4 regions of the Hoeflea sp. IMCC20628 genome follow, and region 1 is predicted to be linked to each of the others. Evidence: predicted binding sites of a transcription regulator. Region 1 holds the regulator's gene; each other region holds the start of a gene.

Region 1 (4,939 bases):
CGCCTACCGCGACATCTCTGTGCTCAACGCCGCCGGAGCGCTGGTGGTGGCGGGCAAGGCCGAGACGATGCCCGAAGCGATCAGCATGGCCGTCGCCTCCATCGACAGCGGCGCAGCGCTTGGAACTCTCGACAAGCTGATCAGCGTGTCGCATGCCCATGCGCCTGCGCCAAAGGCGGGATGAGGCGATGAGCGATATCCTGACCCGGATCGAAGCCTACAAGCGCGACGAGATTGCCGCCGCCAAGACGGCTAACCCGCTGGCTGAGCTCAAGGCGGGGGCGCGCGACATGGAAGCCCCACGCGGCTTTGTTGCAGCGCTTGAGGCCAAGCACCGTGCCGGCGGCTTTGCACTTATTGCCGAGATCAAGAAGGCCAGCCCATCCAAAGGCCTGATCCGTGCTGATTTCGATCCGCCGTCGCTGGCCAAGGCCTATGCGGCCGGAGGTGCAGCGTGTCTGTCAGTGCTGACCGACGCTCCGTCGTTTCAGGGCGCACCGGAGTTCTTGACGGCTGCCCGCGACGCCTGCGCCCTGCCCGCGCTGCGCAAGGATTTCATGTTCGACCCCTACCAGGTGCACGAGGCGCGTGCCTGGGGCGCCGACGCGATCCTGATCATCATGGCCTGCCTGAGCGATGACGACGCAAGGCGGCTCGAAGATGAAGCCCACGGGCTTGGCATGGCGGCGCTGATCGAGGTGCATGACGAGGCAGAGATGGAGCGGGCATTGAAGCTCGGCAGCCGGCTGATTGGCGTCAACAACCGCAATTTGCGCACTTTCGAGGTATCGCTGACGGTCTCCGAGCGGCTGGCGGCGATGGTGCCTGACGACCGCATTCTGGTGGGCGAAAGCGGCATCGGTTCGTTTGCCGACTGCGAACGGCTGTCCAGAAGCGGGATTTCGACATTTCTGGTCGGAGAAAGCCTGATGCGCCAGCAAGACGTTGCAGCGGCGACGACGGCCTTGCTCACCGGCAGCACCACGGAAGCGGCACACTGAGATGGCGGATGATAGCGGTCCACGGCTGACACATCTGGCGGAAGACGGATCGGCGACCATGGTCGATGTCGGCGACAAGGCCGACACGGTGCGGGTTGCCGAGGCCGAGGGCTTTGTGCGGATGAAGCCCGAGACGCTGGCGCTTATTCTTGCCGGCGACATGAAAAAGGGTGACGTCATCGGGGCGGCCAGAATTGCCGGGATCATGGCGGCCAAGCAGACCGCCAACCTCATTCCGCTGTGCCATCCGCTGGCGTTGACCAAGGTGAGCGTCGACATAAAGGCCGATGAGGCCCTGCCCGGCTTGCGGGTTCAGGCGCTGGCCAAGCTCACCGGCAAGACCGGTGTCGAGATGGAAGCGCTGACCGCCGTGTCGGTGACCTGCCTGACGATATATGACATGGCCAAGGCGGTTGACCGGGGCATGGAGATCGGCAGCATCCGGGTGCTGGCCAAATCCGGCGGCAAATCCGGCGACTGGACTGCGCAGACGAAGGGATAGTTCCAATGGCATTGATGCCGGTTGACGAAGCGCTCGCTCGGATACTCGAGACTGCGGCGCCTGCAAGCGAACCGGAGATGCTGCCGCTGGCAGAGGCATCCGGGCGGGTGCTTGCCCGTGACCTCAAGGCGTTGCGGACCCACCCTCCCTTCGCTGCCTCCGCCATGGACGGTTATGCAGTGCGGGCCAGCGAGGCGAGCGCCGGAGCCATTCTGACGTTGCAGGGCGAATCTGCTGCCGGTCATGGATTTGACGGCGCATTGGCCCCGGGATCTGTGATTCGCATCTTTACCGGCGCGCCGGTGCCCGAAGGCCCGGACGCCATCGTCATTCAGGAACATGCCGAAAGGCTCGAGGACGGATCCGTCCGGATCAACGAGGCGCCGGTCGCGGGCCGTTTCATCCGCGATGCAGGCAATGATTTCGAGACCGGCAAGATCGGCCTTGCAGCCGGACGGCTGCTCGATGCCGGCGCCATCACCTTTGCCGCAGCGATGAACCACGCATCGTTGCCTGTGACGCGCAAACCCCGGGTCGCCATTCTCGCCACCGGTGACGAATTGCGCCTGCCCGGCCAGGCGCTCGGCCCGGATCAGATCATCGCATCCAACACCTTTGGCGTCGCAGCCCTGGCGCGTGAGGCCGGGGCTGACATCATTGATCTGGGCATTGCGGCTGACCGCATGGAGGCGCTTGATTCGGCAATTGATTCGGCACTGGCGCAGGGCGCGGACGTGCTGGTGACCATTGGCGGTGCTTCGGTGGGCGATCATGACCTGGTACAAAAGGCGCTGACCGGGCGCGGCATGGCACTGGATTTCTGGCGTATCGCCATGCGCCCCGGCAAGCCGCTGATGTCGGGCAATCTCGGCCCTATGCGGGTGCTGGGCTTGCCTGGCAATCCGGCCTCAAGCCTGGTGTGCGCGCATCTGTTTCTCGAGCCGCTGGTGACCAGGCTTGGCGGCCGTCCGGATCCGGACCGGATGAAAAAAGCCATACTGACCAAGGACATGCCGGAGAATGACCAGCGTCAGGACTATATCCGAAGTGACCTTGCCACCGGACCGAATGGACAATTGACCGCAACTCCGGCGGCTCACCAGGATTCATCGCTGATCAAGGTGTTCGCAGACGCACGCTGCCTGATTATAAGGCCGCCTTTCGCATTACCTGCAAAAGCCGGTTCTACTTGCGACGTGCTCGTTTTGCGCCCCTGATGTTCTTTCATTGTTTCTTTAGCCCTTGCGGAACACATATGGAACATGCTAGCTGAGTTCTGGTTTTGTTTCACGCTCGACCAGCGAGCCGGCCACCGGGGTAAATCGACAATGTTGACGCGCAAACAGCACGAGCTTCTTCTCTTCATTCACGAACGGATGAAAGAAAGCGGCATCCCGCCTTCGTTCGACGAAATGAAGGATGCACTCAACCTGGCGTCCAAATCCGGCATTCACCGGCTGATCACGGCGCTGGAAGAACGCGGCTTCATCCGCCGGCTGCCAAACCGGGCGCGCGCGCTTGAGGTGATCAAACTGCCCGACAGCTACCAGGCCAATCTGCAGCCCCGGCGCGGCTTCTCGCCCAGCGTCATCGAGGGCAGCCTTGGCAAGACGCCGGAGCCAACCCGCCGCGCCACGGCCGCCAATGACGAGGCCTCGCAGGTGGCCGAAGTGCCGATGATGGGCCGGATTGCTGCCGGTGTTCCGATTTCGGCGATCCAGAACATCACCCACACCATCACCGTGCCGGTGGAGATGATCGGACCCGGTGATCACTACGCGCTCGAGGTCAAAGGCGATTCGATGATCGAGGCCGGGATTTTCGACGGCGACACCGTGGTGATCCGCAACGTGTCGACCGCAAGCCCCGGTGACATTGTCGTGGCCCTGGTCGATGACGAGGAAGCCACGCTGAAGCGGTTCCGCCGCAAGGGCGCCTCGATTGCGCTTGAAGCGGCCAACCCGGCCTATGAGACCCGCATTTTCGGTCCCGACCGGATCAAGGTGCAGGGCAAGCTTGTCGGCCTGATCCGGCGCTATCACTGACCCGATCTGCAAGCATGTGGCTGACCGGGCGATCCGGTCGGCCTGACGCCTTCAAGTTGTTGTGACGTCGCAACGGACACGGGTGAAGCGCAACTGGCCGATGCTATTGCATGTCGGCATCGCAAGACCGCTGCGCGCTCTCGCGCGACCCGCGGTGACTCCCCTTCAATCAGGCAGATCATAGCTTCGGGTTCGCCAGTCGTAATAGCGCTGGATCGTCCAGGGGCGGACGATACCTTGCAGCGCCGTCCTGATCCTGAATTCCGGCCTTTTCATTGTTTTCCCGACCCTGCCTCCACCCGACAGATCTTCTGACTGATCCTCTGCCGCGGCTGATGGCCTGGCCAGAATGGTGAGCGTCATAGCCCCGCTGCGGCGCAGGCTGCGCGAGGTGACGAGCACCGCGCCCGAGCGGCAGGTCCGCATATGGACAGGTATTGCCACCACCACGACGTCCGCCCGGTCGCAAGCTGCGCCGATCAGTGCCGCCTGATTGATGGCGATCAGCCTTGCCTGGTGATGCATGGCGGCGCAGATACCACGCCCGGCGCAATGGAACCGAGACGGGGCGCCTACGGCTGCGGCCAGCAAGCCATCGAGCAGTTTGACCTTTTCAACATCGTCAGCTGCGGCTTGAGGATAGTTCGCCGGCGGCAAATGCGGCGGCGACCGCAAGGCAGCCTGCCATTGCTCAAACACGAAAGCCGAAGGGCGCGCGGCATTGCTGGCCAAGGTCTCCGGCCCGACCAGCGCGACCAGCTTCCCATCCTCGCTGATCAGGATATCGGGACCCGGCCGTGCGAGCGGCGGCAGCGCCAAGGCGATACCCAGAGCGATCAAGACCGCACCCGACAGATGCAGCCAGCTTCTGAGAAACACAAGAAAGACAAGCCCGGCACCGGCAGTGGCGGTGGCGGCGAGCGGGATCTGGCCGACGGTGATATTGCCGCCAAGACTGTCGACATAATTGGCCATCGCGATGACACCTTCGATGCCACGTCCCATGAGTTGCAGCGGCATGGCATCAAGGCCGAACGGCATCAGCAACATCGCGGCCAGCCCCGCAGGCATCACCACCAAGGTCACCAGCGGCATTGCCAGCAGATTGGCCAGAAGCCCATGGCCGGCTACCCGGTGAAAATGGTGCGCGGAAAACAGCCCGGTGGCCACTCCCGCGACCAGCGAGGTGATGGCCAGGCCCAGCATGAGTCTGGCCAGAGCAACGAACCAGCGAACAGGCATCGACCCGCCAAGCAAGCCGGGCGCAGAGACCGGCCGGTCGCGGGCGCGGCCTGCAAAGACGGCATAGGCCGCTATCAGCGCGGCGGTGGCTGCAAATGACATCTGAAATCCTGGACCGACCACTGCGGACGGCGTCAGCACGATGATGA
Region 2 (4,939 bases), 550 kb from region 1:
GATGCCGGCCAGATGTGCTGCCATCATGGTGGCTGCCACCGTGGTGGCGCCGGTGCGGCCTTCGGCAATCGCAAAGGCGAAATCGGCGCGCGAAAGTTTCATCACGTCTTTCGCCTGCGCCAGCTTGGTGATTGCCGCCTCGTCTAGCCCAGCATGCAGGCGGCCATCGATGACGGCGATGGTGGCTGGCACTGCGCCTTCGGCCCGAATCACCGCCTCGACCTCAAGCGCCATGTCGCGATTGCCCGGCCAGGGCATGCCATGGGTAATGATGGTCGATTCGAGCGCCACAACGGGGCGGCCCTGCGCCAGCGCGTCGGCAACTTCCCTCGTGGTTTCGATCTTGATGGGCCCGGTCATGTTTGATGCTCCTGAACTGGGATTTGGCTCTCGTCCGGCTTTGGCATGCGGGCAAGCGCCTGCGCAAGCAATGCCGGAGACAAATCCGGCCGCACCGGACCGAGAACGCCGGCAGTCAGCCGCGCCAGTGCGATGCCGCGCGTCAGATTGGCCTCGAGTGAGCCGCCCGAAAGCAGGCCATCGAGATAGCCCGAGGCCAGCGCGTCGCCTGCGCCTATGACATCGATCAACCGGTCGAGCACAGGCGGCAAGCTTGTAATGGCCTGGCCAGCGGCAAAGGCTGTCACCGGCCCGGCGCCGTCGCTGACAAGCCCGCCTGAAAGCCCGGTGCGTGCCAGAAGCGCCGGCCACTCACTCTGGGTGCTGGCCTGCAGGCCGGAGAGGGCGGCAGCTTCAGCGGCGTTCATGGCCAGCACCGTGATTTTCGATAGGCTGGAGCGCCAGCGCACCACCTTGGCAGGCGACACGGCAATAACGGCCAGCGGCAGGCCGAGTACGGCGGCTGCGTCGGCCAGCGCCGACAGCGCGCTTTCTGGCAGGTTGGAATCAACCAGCAGCAGTTCTGCTGAAGCCAGCCGCTTGCGCAGCCGCGAGGTCAAAAGCCGGCGCGCAGGCACAAGATCATACAGCGCCATGTCGGCCAGCGCGGTGACCAGATTGCCATCAGGCTCGAGAATGGCCGAATAGCTCGGTGTGGTGCGATCGAGAAAGGTCAGAGGGCAATCCTCGATGCCGGCGTCTTCGGCAGCACGGGCCACCAGATCAGCCGCCGCATCACCACCGCGCGGGGCGACGAGGGTGACCTGATGGCCGAGGCGGGCGAGATTGCGCGCGGCGTTGAAGGCGCCGCCGCCGGCTTCGGTTTCCCAGCAGCCCGGATTGGAGACGCCGGCGCGATGCGAGGCCGCGAGCCAGCCCTTGCGGTCGATGTGGGCGCCGCCGATGGCGAGGATGCGGGCCATGGCTATATCCCCTTAGCAATCGCGCCGGGCCGAATCGGAGCGGCGGGCCTGAGGCGCCAGACCGGCGTCTTCGTCCACAGGCGAGATTTCATTTTGATGACGAAACAAAAAAAGAACATCAATAGGTTTCTCTTTGTTTTACAACGCGTTGAGTGGGGGTTGCGTGAGTGGAACAAATAGAGTACAAAATCAATCACGGTGTACTTATTGCTTGCGATGGCACGATAACCTAAAGGTGGACGAAATGGCACAGAACTCTTTGCGACTGGTAGAGGAAAAATCCGTGGACAAAAGCAAGGCGCTCGACGCCGCACTTGCCCAGATCGAACGGTCGTTCGGCAAGGGTTCCATCATGAAGCTTGGCGCCAATGAGGGCGTGGTCGAGATCGAAACGGTTCCCACCGGTTCGCTGGGTCTCGACATCGCGCTCGGCATCGGCGGCTTGCCGCGTGGCCGGGTGATCGAGATTTTCGGGCCGGAAAGCTCGGGCAAAACCACACTGGCACTGCAGACCATCGCCGAAGCCCAGAAGAAGGGCGGCATTTGCGGCTTTATCGATGCCGAGCACGCGCTCGACCCGGTCTATGCCCGCAAGCTTGGCGTCGACCTTGAGAGCCTGCTGATTTCGCAGCCTGACAATGGCGAGCAGGCGCTTGAAATCACCGACACGCTGGTCCGCTCCGGCGCCATCGACGTGCTGGTCATCGATTCGGTGGCGGCGCTGACGCCGCGCGCCGAAATTGAGGGCGAGATGGGCGACAGCCTTCCCGGCCTGCAGGCACGTCTGATGAGCCAGGCACTGCGCAAGCTCACCGCTTCGATCTCGCGGTCGAACTGCATGGTGATCTTCATCAACCAGATCCGCATGAAAATCGGCGTGATGTTCGGTTCGCCCGAAACCACGACCGGCGGCAATGCTCTGAAATTCTATGCCTCAGTGCGGCTTGATATCCGCCGCATCGGCTCGGTCAAGGACCGCGACGAGGTCGTTGGCAACCAAACACGGGTCAAGGTGGTCAAGAACAAGATGGCGCCGCCGTTCAAGCAGGTTGAATTCGACATCATGTATGGCGAAGGCGTCTCCAAGGTCGGCGAACTGGTCGATCTGGGCGTCAAGGCCGGGATTGTCGAGAAATCCGGCGCCTGGTTCTCCTACAACAGCCAGCGGCTGGGGCAGGGGCGTGAGAATTCGAAACAGTTCCTGCGTGACAATCCGGCGGTGGCCGACGAGATCGAGCTGTTGCTGCGCCAGAACGCCGGACTGATTGCCGAAAAGTTTCTCGAAGCGGACAAGGGCAAGGATGACGACGACAGCGCCGAGTCCGCTGAAATGTAGCATCAAACCAGGCGCGAGCCTGTTGGCCTGAAAGCCGGTCGTCAGCCCTTGCCGGGGCTGGCGGCCGGTTTTGTTTTGACTGCGGCCGCTGCCGTCTGGACAGGCAACCGGGTGAGCGATAAAAGCGGCGGTCTGCCGGTCGCGCGGCGGATGTGACATATGTGCCCATAAACTCGATCTCGGGCACTGCTTGCTTTTCTGACAAAGGGTTGATCATGAGTGGCGTAAACGAAATTCGGTCGTCTTTTCTCGACTATTTCAAGAAAAACGATCACGAGGTCGTGGCCTCCAGTTCGCTGGTGCCGCGCAATGATCCGACACTGATGTTTACCAATGCGGGCATGGTGCAATTCAAGAATGCCTTTACCGGTCTTGAGCACCGGCCCTATTCGACCGCGACGACATCGCAGAAATGCGTGCGCGCCGGCGGTAAGCACAATGACCTCGACAATGTCGGTTACACGGCGCGCCACCACACATTTTTCGAGATGCTGGGCAATTTCTCCTTTGGCGATTATTTCAAGGATCGCGCCATCGAACTGGCCTGGAATCTGCTGACCAAGGAATTCGGCATCGACAAGGAACGGTTGCTGGTCACCGTCTACCACACCGATGACGAGGCATTCGACCTGTGGCGCAAGATCGCCGGCATCCCCGAGAGCCGGATCATCCGGATCCCGACCAATGACAATTTCTGGGCCATGGGCGACACCGGACCTTGCGGACCCTGTTCGGAAATCTTTTATGATCATGGCGATCATATTTGGGGTGGACCTCCAGGCTCGCCGGATGAGGACGGCGATCGCTTCATCGAGATCTGGAACCTTGTGTTCATGCAGTTCGAGCAGATTTCCACCGATCAACGGGTTGATCTGCCGCGCCCGTCGATCGACACCGGCATGGGGCTCGAGCGCATTGCCGCACTGCTGCAGGGCCAGCACGACAATTACGACATCGACCTGTTCCGGCGGCTGATCACCGCTTCGGAGGATTTGACCGGCGTTCCTGCTGAAGGCAAGAACCGTGTCAGCCACCGGGTGATTGCCGACCATCTGCGGTCCTCGGCCTTCCTGATTGCCGACGGGGTGCTGCCGGCCAAGGATGGCCGCGGCTATGTGCTGCGCCGGATCATGCGGCGCGCCATGCGTCATGCGCAGCTGCTGGGCGCACAAGACCCGTTGATGTACCGGCTGCTGCCGACACTTGTTGCCGAGATGGGCAGGGCCTATCCGGAACTGCAGCGGGCTGAAGCTTTGATTTCGGAAACGATGAAGCTGGAGGAAACCCGCTTCCGCAAGACGCTGGAGCGGGGGTTGGGCCTGCTTGACGAGGCCAGCGAGGGCCTTGGCGAAGGCGACCGGCTGGATGGCGACACCGCTTTCAAGCTTTATGACACCTATGGCTTCCCGCTCGATCTGACCCAGGACGCGCTGCGCCCGCGCGGCGTCGATGTTGACACCGACGCGTTCAAGGTTGCGATGGACCGGCAGAAGGCCGAGGCCCGCAAACATTGGTCGGGTTCGGGCGACGCCGCCACCGAAACCATCTGGTTTGAGATCAAGGACAAGGTCGGCACCACCGATTTCCTCGGCTATGACACTGAAGTGGCCGAGGGCGTGATCCTGGCGCTGGTGCGCGATGGCGCCGAGGTGGAGACGGCCGACGCCGGAGACAGGGTTGATGTGGTGGTCAACCAGACTCCGTTTTATGGCGAATCCGGCGGCCAGATGGGCGACCAGGGCACCATATCGGGTGAGGGCTACACGCTTGAAATCAGCGACACCCAAAAACGCGGCGAGGGCGTCTGGGTGCACCGGGCCAAGGTGACCAAGGGCAAGGTGGTGCGTGGCGCCGTGGCGCAGTTGGTGGTCGATCATGCAAGACGCACAAAAATCCGCGCCAACCACTCCGCCACGCATTTGCTGCATGAAGCGCTGCGCGAAGTGCTCGGCACCCATGTGGCGCAAAAAGGTTCGCTGGTTGCGCCGGAGCGGTTGCGCTTCGACGTCTCGCATAACAAGCCGATGACGGCTGAGGAACTTGCGGTTGTCGAGACCATCGCCAACGAGATCATCCTGCAAAACAGCCCGGTGAAAACCCGGCTGATGGCGGTGGACGACGCCATTGCCGAAGGCGCCATGGCGTTGTTCGGTGAAAAATATGGCGACGAAGTGCGGGTGGTGTCGATGGGCACGGCGACGCATGGCGACAAGGCCAACCGGCCCTATTCGGTCGAGTTGTGTGGCGGCACCCATGTGGCTGCGACCGGCGATATCGGCCT
Region 3 (4,939 bases), 1.8 Mb from region 1:
CGGCGCCGGGCCAGCGAGGCGTTCGTGCAAGGTTGCGGTCAAGTGTCCGTGCCGCGTCTATCCGGCACATCCGCAACAGTCCTCGCTAGACCATAGTGCGTTCATGCACCCTGGCATCGTGATGCCATCCTAGTGGACAGGGAAAACGAGAATAGTACTAAATCTACTAGAAATTGTCGGGTTACGACCCTGCAATACCCAATCACGGCAAACATCCCGCTTGCCATATCCTGCACTGGCTGCCTTTCATCTCGCTGGTAGACCGCTGAACTGTTGCAAATATGGCAGAGAAATTCGATTTCTAGGCTTACCGCTGGAATTCTGTCGGATCCGTGGACTATGCGTCTGTCTCAGGGTAGTCGACCGCGCGAAAATACAATCCCTCCGGGGCCGCCACCGGGCCGCAGGCCTTGCGGTCCCTCGCCTCGAGCGCCGCCGCGACATCGGCGGTGGACCATTTGCCCGCTCCCACCAGTCGCAGGGTACCGGCGAAAGAGCGAATCTGGTTGTGCAGGAAACTGCGTGCCGAGGCATGAATTTCGATCAGGCCTTCGGTCGCGCCGGTGACCACATCGAGACTGTCAAGATTGCGCACCGGCGAGTTCGCCTGGCAATTTGTTGACCGGAAGGTGGTGAAATCATGCCGCCCGACCAGGCATTGCGCCGCCTCATGCATGGCCGCGGCATCAAGGCTCTTGGACGACCACAGTGCCCGGTTCCGCTCGATCACCAGCGGCGTGCGGCGGCAGATGATGCGGTAGATATAATGCCGTTTGATGGCGGAGAACCGGGCATCGAAGCCATCATCTACCTTACGTGCGGCAAGGATCGCCACCCGTTCCCCGGCCGCCAGCAAATAGGCGTTGACGGCATCGCGCACGGTGTCATCGGGCCAAAGCTTTTCGAGATCTACATGGCCGACCTGTCCCAGCGCATGCACGCCTGCATCGGTTCGTCCGGCGCCGCGCACGACGACGGTTTCACCGCAGAATTTCTTGAAGGCGGTTTCAAGTGCCTGCTGGATCGAGTGGTGATTGTCCTGCCGCTGCCATCCGGCATAGCCGGTGCCGTCATATTCGATCTCGAGCCGGTAGCGTGGCATCAGCCGATCACCGTGCCGGAGGCAATTGCAGTTCCGCGCAAAAAGTCGTCGGCCTGAAGCAGCTTGCCACCGGCCTTCTGTAGGGTGAGAAGCCGCAACGTGCCCTTGCCACAGGCAATTTTCAGCTGGTCATCGAGCACTGTTCCGGGGGAGGCGCCCGATGAGGCATCATCCAAATAGCCAGTCGCCAGCAGTTTGATGCGCTCAGCGCGATCATCGGTCTTCAACTCGAACCAGGCCCCCGGCGACGGCGCCAGTCCACGCACATGATTGTGAACCTTTTCCGCAGTTTGGGTAAAATCGACCCTGGTTTCCGCCTTGCTGATCATGGCCGCATAGGTCACGCCAACGTCTGCTTGCTGCGTGACCGGCAGGCCTTCGGTTTGCAGGCGCGCCATTGCCTCCACCATCATCTGTGCGGTCACATCGGCGAGGCAATCGTGCAGTTCGCCGGTGGTCATGGTGGGCGTGATCTTTACGGTTTGGGTCAGCGCCACCGCGCCGGTGTCGAGGCCTTCGTCCATTTTCATGATCATCACGCCGGTCTCTGTGTCGCCGGCCATGATGGCGCGCTGGATCGGCGCCGCACCACGCCAGCGCGGCAACAGCGACGCATGGCCGTTCCAGGCGCCAAGCCGCGGCGCGTCAAGAATGGCTTTGGGCAGGATCAGACCATAGGCGACAACAACCGCCGCATCGGCATTGAGCGCCCGGAAAGCCAGTTGCTCTTCTTCACTCTTGAGGCTCTTGGGCGTGAACACCGGAATGCCCAGCCCGTCGGCGGTGCGATGCACCGGCGACGGCAACACTTCCAGCCCGCGCCGTCCGGCAGGTCGCGGCGGTTGCGAATAGACCGCGACGATCTCGTGCCCAGCCGCGTGCAGCGCCTCAAGTGTCGGCGCCGCATAATCCGGCGTTCCCATAAAGATAATGCGCATGACAGTTCCTCAAACACGTAGGCAGCGGGCGTACTGCAGCGTTGCGGTTACCTTACCGGATAAACTCAGGCGGTGACGCGCGTTTTGGCGAGCTTGGTGAACTTGCGCACCACCATATCGCGTTTGAGCTTGGAGATATGGTCGATGAACAGCACGCCGTTGAGATGGTCGATCTCGTGCTGCAGGCAGGTGGCGAGCAGGCCATCGGCCTCGGTCACGCGCTGCTTGCCCTGGCGGTCGAGATGCTTGACCGTGACCTTCTCGGGCCGTTCGACCTCGGCGTAGAAATCCGGGATCGACAGGCAGCCCTCTTCATAGACGCTGATGCCATCGCCGCTTGCCACCAGTTCAGGGTTGATGAACACCTGCGGGTTGGGCTCTTCGTCCTTGCCGGCAACATCGATCACCAGCATGCGCCGCGGCACGCCGACCTGGATCGCGGCCAGGCCAATGCCCGGCGCGTCATACATGGTCTCGATCATGTCCTCGACAAAGTTTTCGAGCTCGGCGTCAAAGCGCTCCACCGCCAGGCTTTGCTGGCGCAGAATGGGATCGGGCAGATAAATGATAGGCTTGATGGTCATGGCGTTGAAATAGTCATTGATACGCGCGGCGTCAATCAGTCCCGCGCAACAGCCGAGCACCATGTTCCCGTTTTGATCTGACAAATGACTGAGAATCAGCTAGGCGTTGGTCATGCAGACAGGTGCCGCGCTCTTTTCGACCCCGTTTTTTGAGTTCAATGGCCAGATGGTCACGCTGGGCCAAACCCTGCTGGCGGCCCTTGTGCTGGTGCTGCTGCTTGGCATCTGGCTGGCTTTGGGACTTATGCGCGCCGGCCGCAGGCGCGCCCAGGCGGAAGCTGATGCCTCGGCGCGTGCGGTGCAGGCCGAGGCACGGCTGGCTGACATCCTCAAGGCGCAATCGGAAATGCAGGGCCGCATGGGCACGATGGCCGAGTTGTTCGGCGCCCGTCAGGCCGAGCTCAACCAGTCGATCGGCCAGCGTCTTGACGGCATGACCCAGCGGCTGGGCAGTTCGATCACCGAGCAGACCAAATCGACCCACGAAAACCTGACAAAATTGCAGGAACGGCTGGCGGTGATCGACACGGCGCAAAACAATATCCAGTCGCTGGCCCGCGATGTCGTCGGGCTTCAGGCGATCCTGTCCAACAAGCAGACCCGCGGCGCCTTCGGGCAATCGCGGATGGAAACCATCATTCAGGACGGGCTGCCGTTCGGCGCCTTCAGCTTTCAGCCGACACTGTCAAACGGCATGCGGCCCGATTGCACCATCGCCATGCCGAATGGTGCGCCGGATCTGGTCATCGACGCTAAATTTCCGCTGGAAGCCTGGAATGCCATCCGCGAGGCAGAGGCCAGTTCCGACGGCGACCCGGCCGCCCTGCAAAACGCGCAGCAGCGTTTCCGCCGCGATATCGAGGTGCATATCCGCGACATTTCGGAAAAATACCTGATCGTCGGGGAAACCCAGGATACGGCGTTCCTGTTCGTGCCGTCGGAATCGATTTTCGCCGAAATCCACGAGAAATTCGAGGCCATCGTGCACAAGGCACAGCGGGCCCGCGTGGTGATCGTTTCGCCCTCGCTGCTGATGCTGTCGATCCAGGTGATCCAGGCGCTGCTCAAGGATGCCCGCATGCGCGAGCAGGCGCATCTGATCCAGGGCGAGGTGCTGCGGCTGATGGAAGACCTATCGCGACTGGATGACCGGACCCGCAAATTGCAGGCGCACTTCTCCATGGCGCAGAAGGATGTGGACCTGATCCTGACTTCGTCGGACAAGCTGACCCGGCGCGGCGCCAAGATCGAGGCGCTGGAATTCGCCCAGTTGGCCGATGATGCCAAACAGGCGGTCGCAGATCAGCCGTCCGGTGAAAAGGCCTCCACAGCGCAGCAGAACCCGAAATTTGAACCGCGATCCTCGACACTGAAGCTCAGGGTGGTCGACGACGATGCGCCCCAAGGCTGATCGGTCCGATTGAAGGTAAACTCAATTTTTGCGTTGCGCTGCCTCCACTTGTCGTGTGACGTGAGTCCAGGAGAGCCGATCCACACGGTTGGTTCGCAGCGAGAGGAAACCTGATGACCATTAAAGCCCGAATTGCATCCCTGCCGGTGATTTCCAAAGCGATCAACGGCGGTCTGATGCTCGCGGCCGTTTTTGGTCTCTCCCTGGCCATACCCGCCTCGGCCATTGCCCAGGATGATTGCGGGCTTTCCATACAGCGAACCTGGCTGAAGGGTCTTGTTGCCACAGCGACCGTCAGCGGTCCGTGCAACAGCGCTAAAATTGACCTGGCAGTGCGCAACAGTGCTGGCGACTTGATGTGGAGCACTTCGCACGCAGCAGAGGGCCTTTTCGGCTTTGACGGCATTGAAGATACCGATTCAATGGGCGTTGCCTTGGCTGACTGGCTTGGCGATTACGCCGACGATTCCACTTCCAGCCAACTGCCGGAATGGCCAACAGGCGTTTCGATGCCGAACGGCGGCGAGTTTCCCTTCTACGTCGCTGACGGGATCGATCAGCCAACCTATGAAGCGATCCGCATCGGCAATTATCCCATGCTCTGCTACATTCAGGGCCAGGAGAGCACCTTGTGTCTGATCAGGCAGCCGCGCCTCAAAACTCTCATCAATGTCGGCGCGCAATCCTTCCCGGGATAATGCCCCGGCGCGGACACTGGCACATTCACTCTCATAATTGCGACACTTCAATTGCGCGGCTCGTAATGCGATGACCTTTTCCCTGGCGTGTGAACCTGTCACAAGGGCTTGGAGCCGGAATTCTGCAACAGGGAAAACGCCATGATCACCGTCATCGGATCAGTCAACATGGACCTGATCGCCACCACGCCGCGATTGCCTGAACC
Region 4 (4,939 bases), 220 kb from region 1:
CCTTGAGAATGCGGACGGCGATGTGGTTCTGCTGCTCATTGAGCCTGGCCGGCAGATCGGCAAACCACTCACCCGCCACACGGATCGAGAGTTCGGTGACCTGGCCAATATGGCAGCCATCGATCTTGACGGCGCGGGCCTCGGGTTTGAGCCTGTAGCCGTCGCAGGCCGGGCAGGGGGCGGCCGACATGTAGCGTTCGATCTCTTCGCGGGCCCAGGCACTGTCGGTTTCCTTCCAGCGCCGCTCGAGATTGGGAATGATGCCCTCGAAGGTTTTCGATGTCGTGTAGGAGCGCAAACCATCATCATATTTGAAAGCGACCTTCTCCTCGGTGCCACGCAGGATTGCGGCCTGGCCCTTGGCCGGCAGGTCGTCCCAGCGGTCGCTCATCTTGAAGCCGAAATGCTTGCCCAGCGCCTCGAGCGTCTGGGTGTAATAGGGCGAGCTGGATTTGGCCCAGGGTGCAACGGCACCACCACGCAGGGTCAGATTGCCCTCGGGGATGATCAGCGCGTCGTCGATCTTCTTCTGGGTGCCGAGCCCGTCGCAGGTCGGACAGGCGCCGTGCGGATTGTTGAACGAAAACAGCCGCGGTTCGATCTCGGAAATGGTGAAGCCGGATACCGGGCAGGCGAATTTCTCCGAAAACAGCATCCGTTCATGGGTTTCGTTTTTGGATTTGTTGGCCGAGCCGCCTGCGGTCTCGTTTTCTGGCAGGGGCTTGTCGGCAAATTCGGCAATCGCCAGCCCGTCGGCGAGCCGCAGGCAGGTTTCGAGACTGTCGGCCAGCCGCGCGGAGATGTCGGGCCGCACCACGATGCGGTCAACGACGATGTCGATGTCGTGCTTGTATTTCTTGTCGAGCGTCGGTGCGTCGGCGATCTCGTAATACTGGCCGTCAATCTTGACCCGCTGGTAGCCCTTTTTCATGAATTCGGCGAGTTCCTTGCGGTACTCGCCCTTGCGGCCACGCACAACCGGCGCAAGAATGTAAAGCCGCGTGCCTTCTTCCATTTCCAGAACCCGGTCGACCATCTGGCTGATGGTCTGGCTTTCAATCGGCAGACCGGTGGCCGGCGAATAGGGCACGCCGACGCGGGCAAACAGCAGCCGCATGTAGTCATAGATTTCGGTGACGGTACCGACGGTGGAGCGCGGGTTGCGGCTGGTGGTCTTCTGCTCGATGGAAATCGCCGGCGACAGCCCGTCAATCTGGTCAACATCGGGTTTCTGCATCATCTCGAGGAATTGCCGCGCATAGGCTGACAGGCTCTCGACATAGCGCCGCTGGCCCTCGGCATAGATGGTGTCGAAGGCGAGCGAGGATTTGCCCGATCCCGACAGCCCGGTCATCACGATCAGGCTGTTGCGCGGCAGGTCAATATCGATATTCTTCAGATTGTGCTCGCGGGCTCCGCGAATGGTGATTGATTTCAATTCCGTCATGATGCCGCCGATTTGCCGTGGAGCATCCGCTGCGTTCTGCTGAACGCGCCGGGATGCTCATCTCCATAAGCCTCGCAGGTTCGATTTCCCCGTGGGGTATCCGATCGCATCCCGCAAAAACACTGCCCCTCAGCAACTCCACAGTTCAGACATGGTTCCGGGGGCAAACCAGATCCATACATAAGCACCTCTCCCGCAATGTCGAGATGCGTTGCCATATGTTGCAGGTGTTACTGCCGAATCTCTTGACAGAAACTGACACAGACACTAGAACAAATAAAGAACAAAAAAGGCCTGTGGATTGTCGGCGCCCGGCTGACGGGTGGATGGCTGATCCTGTAAGGTGCAGACAGATTTATCGGGGCGGCGGAGAGCCGCCTGAAGTGTTGGAAGGTGAAACATCATGGCGGGAAGCGTCAACAAAGTCATTCTGATTGGCAATCTGGGCGCTGATCCGGATATCAAGCGGACTCAGGATGGCCGGCCGATTGCCAATCTGTCGATCGCCACGTCGGACAGCTGGCGCGACAAGAATACCGGCGAACGGCGCGAAAAGACCGAATGGCACCGGGTTGTCATTTTCAATGAAGGTCTGTGCAAGATCGCCGAGAATTACCTGAAAAAGGGCTCCAAGGTCTATATCGAGGGCCAGTTGCAGACCCGCAAATGGACCGACCAGTCCGGCCAGGACAAATATTCAACCGAAGTGGTGTTGCAGGGCTTCAACGGCAACCTGACCATGCTCGACGGCCGCAGCGAAGGCGGCGGTGGTTCTGGTGGCGGCGTCAGCCGCGGCGGTGATTTTGGCGGCGGCTCGTCATCGGGCGGTGACCGCGGCGGATCTGGCGGCGGCAATCAGTCGGGCGGCGGATTTGGCGGCGGCGCCGGTGGCGGATCCTCCCGCGATCTCGACGACGACATTCCGTTCTGAGGATATCCGGCAGGCAGCGACAGGCATGACAGCTGCAGCCACACCATCGGGAGTGGTGACACATGGCATCAGAGACTGATGTTCTGGAACTTGGTCCGGGGGAAGGGCGCGCCTATTCCCTCGACCGCATGCGGGCGGTGTTCAAGGCCGACCACGACGAGAGTAGCAGCCGCTATGCGATCTCCGAATGGTGGCTGGAACCGCATTGCTCGGGGCCAGGTGCACATCTGCACGAGGCCAACGAGGAAATATTCTATGTGCTGGAGGGCACAGCCTCACTTCTTGTCGGTGATGAGTGGAGGTCTCTGCCGAAGGGCAGCTTTCTGCGCATCCCCGCCGGGGTCATGCATGATTTCGAAAACCGCAGCGATGCTCCGGTCGGGCTTTTGAACATGTTCATGCCCGGCGGTTTCGAACAGGCGATGCCGGACATCGTCAAATGGTTCGAGAACAATCCGCAGGGGTTCGCAGGCTAGCCGTTGACCGGCGGAACGGCACCGGTTCTGAACTGAGGGGGCTGAGGATGGATGACAAGCCTGGACAACATCCAGGGCAGGCGCCGGTGTCGCGGTGGCGGATCATTCTGGCTGCCGTCCTCGATTTTTGCACCGCGTTCTTTGGATTCGGCTATCTGGTCGGGTTGGTGTCCGGCGAAGCAACCTATGGCGGGTTCCAATTGAGCGGGTTTTCAGCGCTGGTGGCGGTTGGACTGATCGTGGTCTATTTCTGGATTGGCAGCAAATATTTCGGCGGAACCGTCTGGCAGTGGATTCTCAAGGCGCGCTGACATTGTCAGCGATCCGGTTATGATTTGAATTATGCCCTGCGGGGCGCGGGAGAAGACATTGCGTCAATCCATCACCCACGTAGCCCTTGTCGTTCGCGACTATGACTAAGCCATCGGTTTTTATTGCGGCGTTCTCGACTTTGAACTGCTGGAAGACACCTATCAGCCCGAACAGGACAAGCGCTGGGTCGTGGTACGTCCAAAAGGCGGGCAGGGCGCATCGATGGTGCTGGCCCGCGCCTCCAAGCCCGAACAGGAACCGTTTGTCGGCAACCAGACCGGCGGCCGGGTGTTTCTGTTCCTCAATACCGATGATTTCGCCCGCGATCACCAGCGCCTGAAAGCTGCCGGGGTTGAGTTCGTGCGTGAGCCACAGACCCATGATTACGGCACCGTGGCAGTGTTTCGCGATATTTACGGCAATCTGTGGGACCTGTTGCAATTGACCGCGGGCCATCCCGCAGCCAGCTGAGGTTCAGTATTGTGACAGGCTAGACTGCTTGATCCGTCTCGCGGCCACGCAATTGTGATTGGTCTGTGGCCGAAAACCTTGAAACAATCACAGCATGTTTGCAAAACCATCCATCTTCGCCGCCCTTTCCATCGTCTTGCTGGTGCTGGCCGGCAATCTGTTGGACATGCCATCAGCCCGTGCCGGCGCAGCCGATGTGGAAGCCGCAACCTATGCAAAGGCTGCCGACGGCACCTACCGGTTCGATGTCACCGTGCGCCATGCCGACGACGGTTGGGAGCATTATGCCGACATATGGCAGGTGATCGGCCCGGACGGCGCTGTTCTGGGCGAGCGGGTGTTGTTGCATCCGCATGATAATGAGCAGCCATTTACCCGCAGCCAGTCCGGCATCGTCATTCCGGCTGAAACAGGTCGTGTAACCATCCGCGCCCATGACAAGATGCATGGCTGGGGCGGCAAGGAACTGACTGTCGAGCTGGAAAACTAAAGCGTGTTCCGAAAAGTGGGAACCGGTTTTCGGAAAAAACACGCGCCAAAACAAAAACCTCAAGCACACTGCATGAATACGATTGAATGCAACGTGCTTTAGAGCATTATCCTTTTAATCGAACGATACTCTGCCTTTGCAGCATCTGCCGGCCGGTGAGGCTTCAACCGATCTTCAAGTCGACGCTGACACTGTCACCTTCGCGGATGGCCTGTGCCCGTCGCACATCGGCTTTCACCGGCAGAAAGTAGCAGCCTGACGCCTTGTCCGGAAACAGCGAGGTATTCCACCGGCTTTTCCTCACCGTGGCGCGCACCCGGATGGAACCGAATCCCCTGGTCTTGCCGGCCATGAACCGGATCTGTTGTGAAATCTCGAGTGGCACGGTGAGAAAATACCACGACGCCTGTGCAGCACCGGAGCGCCAAAGCTCGGCCTTGAAGCTGTACTCCTGATCCGGATCCATCGCGACGTCCTTCAGGCGCCCAGAAACGCCTGCTTGATGCCGTCGACGACGAACTGCACCGAAAGCGCGGCCAGCACCACGCCGAGCAGACGGGTGAGGATGGTGCGGCCGGTGTCACCGAGGAAATGGTCGATCCGGTCGGCAATCACCAGAAAGGCAAACAGCACCAGCGAGGCGACGATGATGACGCCGATCAGCCCGGCGCGCTCCACCGGCTGATAAAACGAGCCCGCGAGCAGGATGACTGCCGAAATCGCTCCGGGACCGGCAATCAGCGGGATTGCCAGCGGAAACACTGCCACATTGGAGATATGGTCTTTGGTGATCGCCCGCTCGGCGCTCTTTT

The links. The regulator LexA, encoded in region 1, represses DNA repair genes until DNA is damaged. The targets are predictions, from matches to a motif close to TGTTCNNNNTGTGTTCNG.
Region 2: the regulator LexA is predicted to act here: its motif matches at 1,423-1,440, upstream of recA (recombinase RecA).
Region 3: the regulator LexA is predicted to act here: its motif matches at 2,687-2,704, upstream of def (peptide deformylase).
Region 4: the regulator LexA is predicted to act here: its motif matches at 1,716-1,733, upstream of uvrA (excinuclease ABC subunit UvrA).

What each region holds. Positions count from the first base shown of each region.
Region 1 is NZ_CP011479.1:2,202,405-2,207,343, forward strand. Features, by position in the region: gene trpD (anthranilate phosphoribosyltransferase) at 1-184, shown strand, start outside; gene trpC (indole-3-glycerol phosphate synthase TrpC) at 189-1,001, shown strand; gene moaC (cyclic pyranopterin monophosphate synthase MoaC) at 1,003-1,503, shown strand; gene glp (gephyrin-like molybdotransferase Glp) at 1,509-2,720, shown strand; gene lexA (transcriptional repressor LexA) at 2,832-3,548, shown strand; gene IMCC20628_RS10425 (ComEC/Rec2 family competence protein) at 3,714-4,939, opposite strand, start outside.
Region 2 is NZ_CP011479.1:1,647,645-1,652,583, forward strand. Features, by position in the region: gene IMCC20628_RS07735 (pseudouridine-5'-phosphate glycosidase) at 1-360, opposite strand, end outside; gene IMCC20628_RS07740 (PfkB family carbohydrate kinase) at 357-1,322, opposite strand; gene recA (recombinase RecA) at 1,567-2,658, shown strand; gene alaS (alanine--tRNA ligase) at 2,874-4,939, shown strand, end outside.
Region 3 is NZ_CP011479.1:3,968,168-3,973,106, forward strand. Features, by position in the region: gene truA (tRNA pseudouridine(38-40) synthase TruA) at 338-1,102, opposite strand; gene fmt (methionyl-tRNA formyltransferase) at 1,102-2,040, opposite strand; gene def (peptide deformylase) at 2,106-2,624, opposite strand; gene rmuC (DNA recombination protein RmuC) at 2,791-4,035, shown strand; gene IMCC20628_RS18610 (hypothetical protein) at 4,149-4,733, shown strand; gene IMCC20628_RS18615 (ribokinase) at 4,875-4,939, shown strand, end outside.
Region 4 is NZ_CP011479.1:1,982,719-1,987,657, forward strand. Features, by position in the region: gene uvrA (excinuclease ABC subunit UvrA) at 1-1,447, opposite strand, end outside; gene IMCC20628_RS09390 (single-stranded DNA-binding protein) at 1,851-2,378, shown strand; gene IMCC20628_RS09395 (cupin domain-containing protein) at 2,441-2,854, shown strand; gene IMCC20628_RS09400 (hypothetical protein) at 2,902-3,165, shown strand; gene IMCC20628_RS09405 (VOC family protein) at 3,278-3,637, shown strand; gene IMCC20628_RS09410 (hypothetical protein) at 3,732-4,127, shown strand; gene IMCC20628_RS09415 (DUF1905 domain-containing protein) at 4,291-4,593, opposite strand; gene IMCC20628_RS09420 (MarC family protein) at 4,605-4,939, opposite strand, start outside.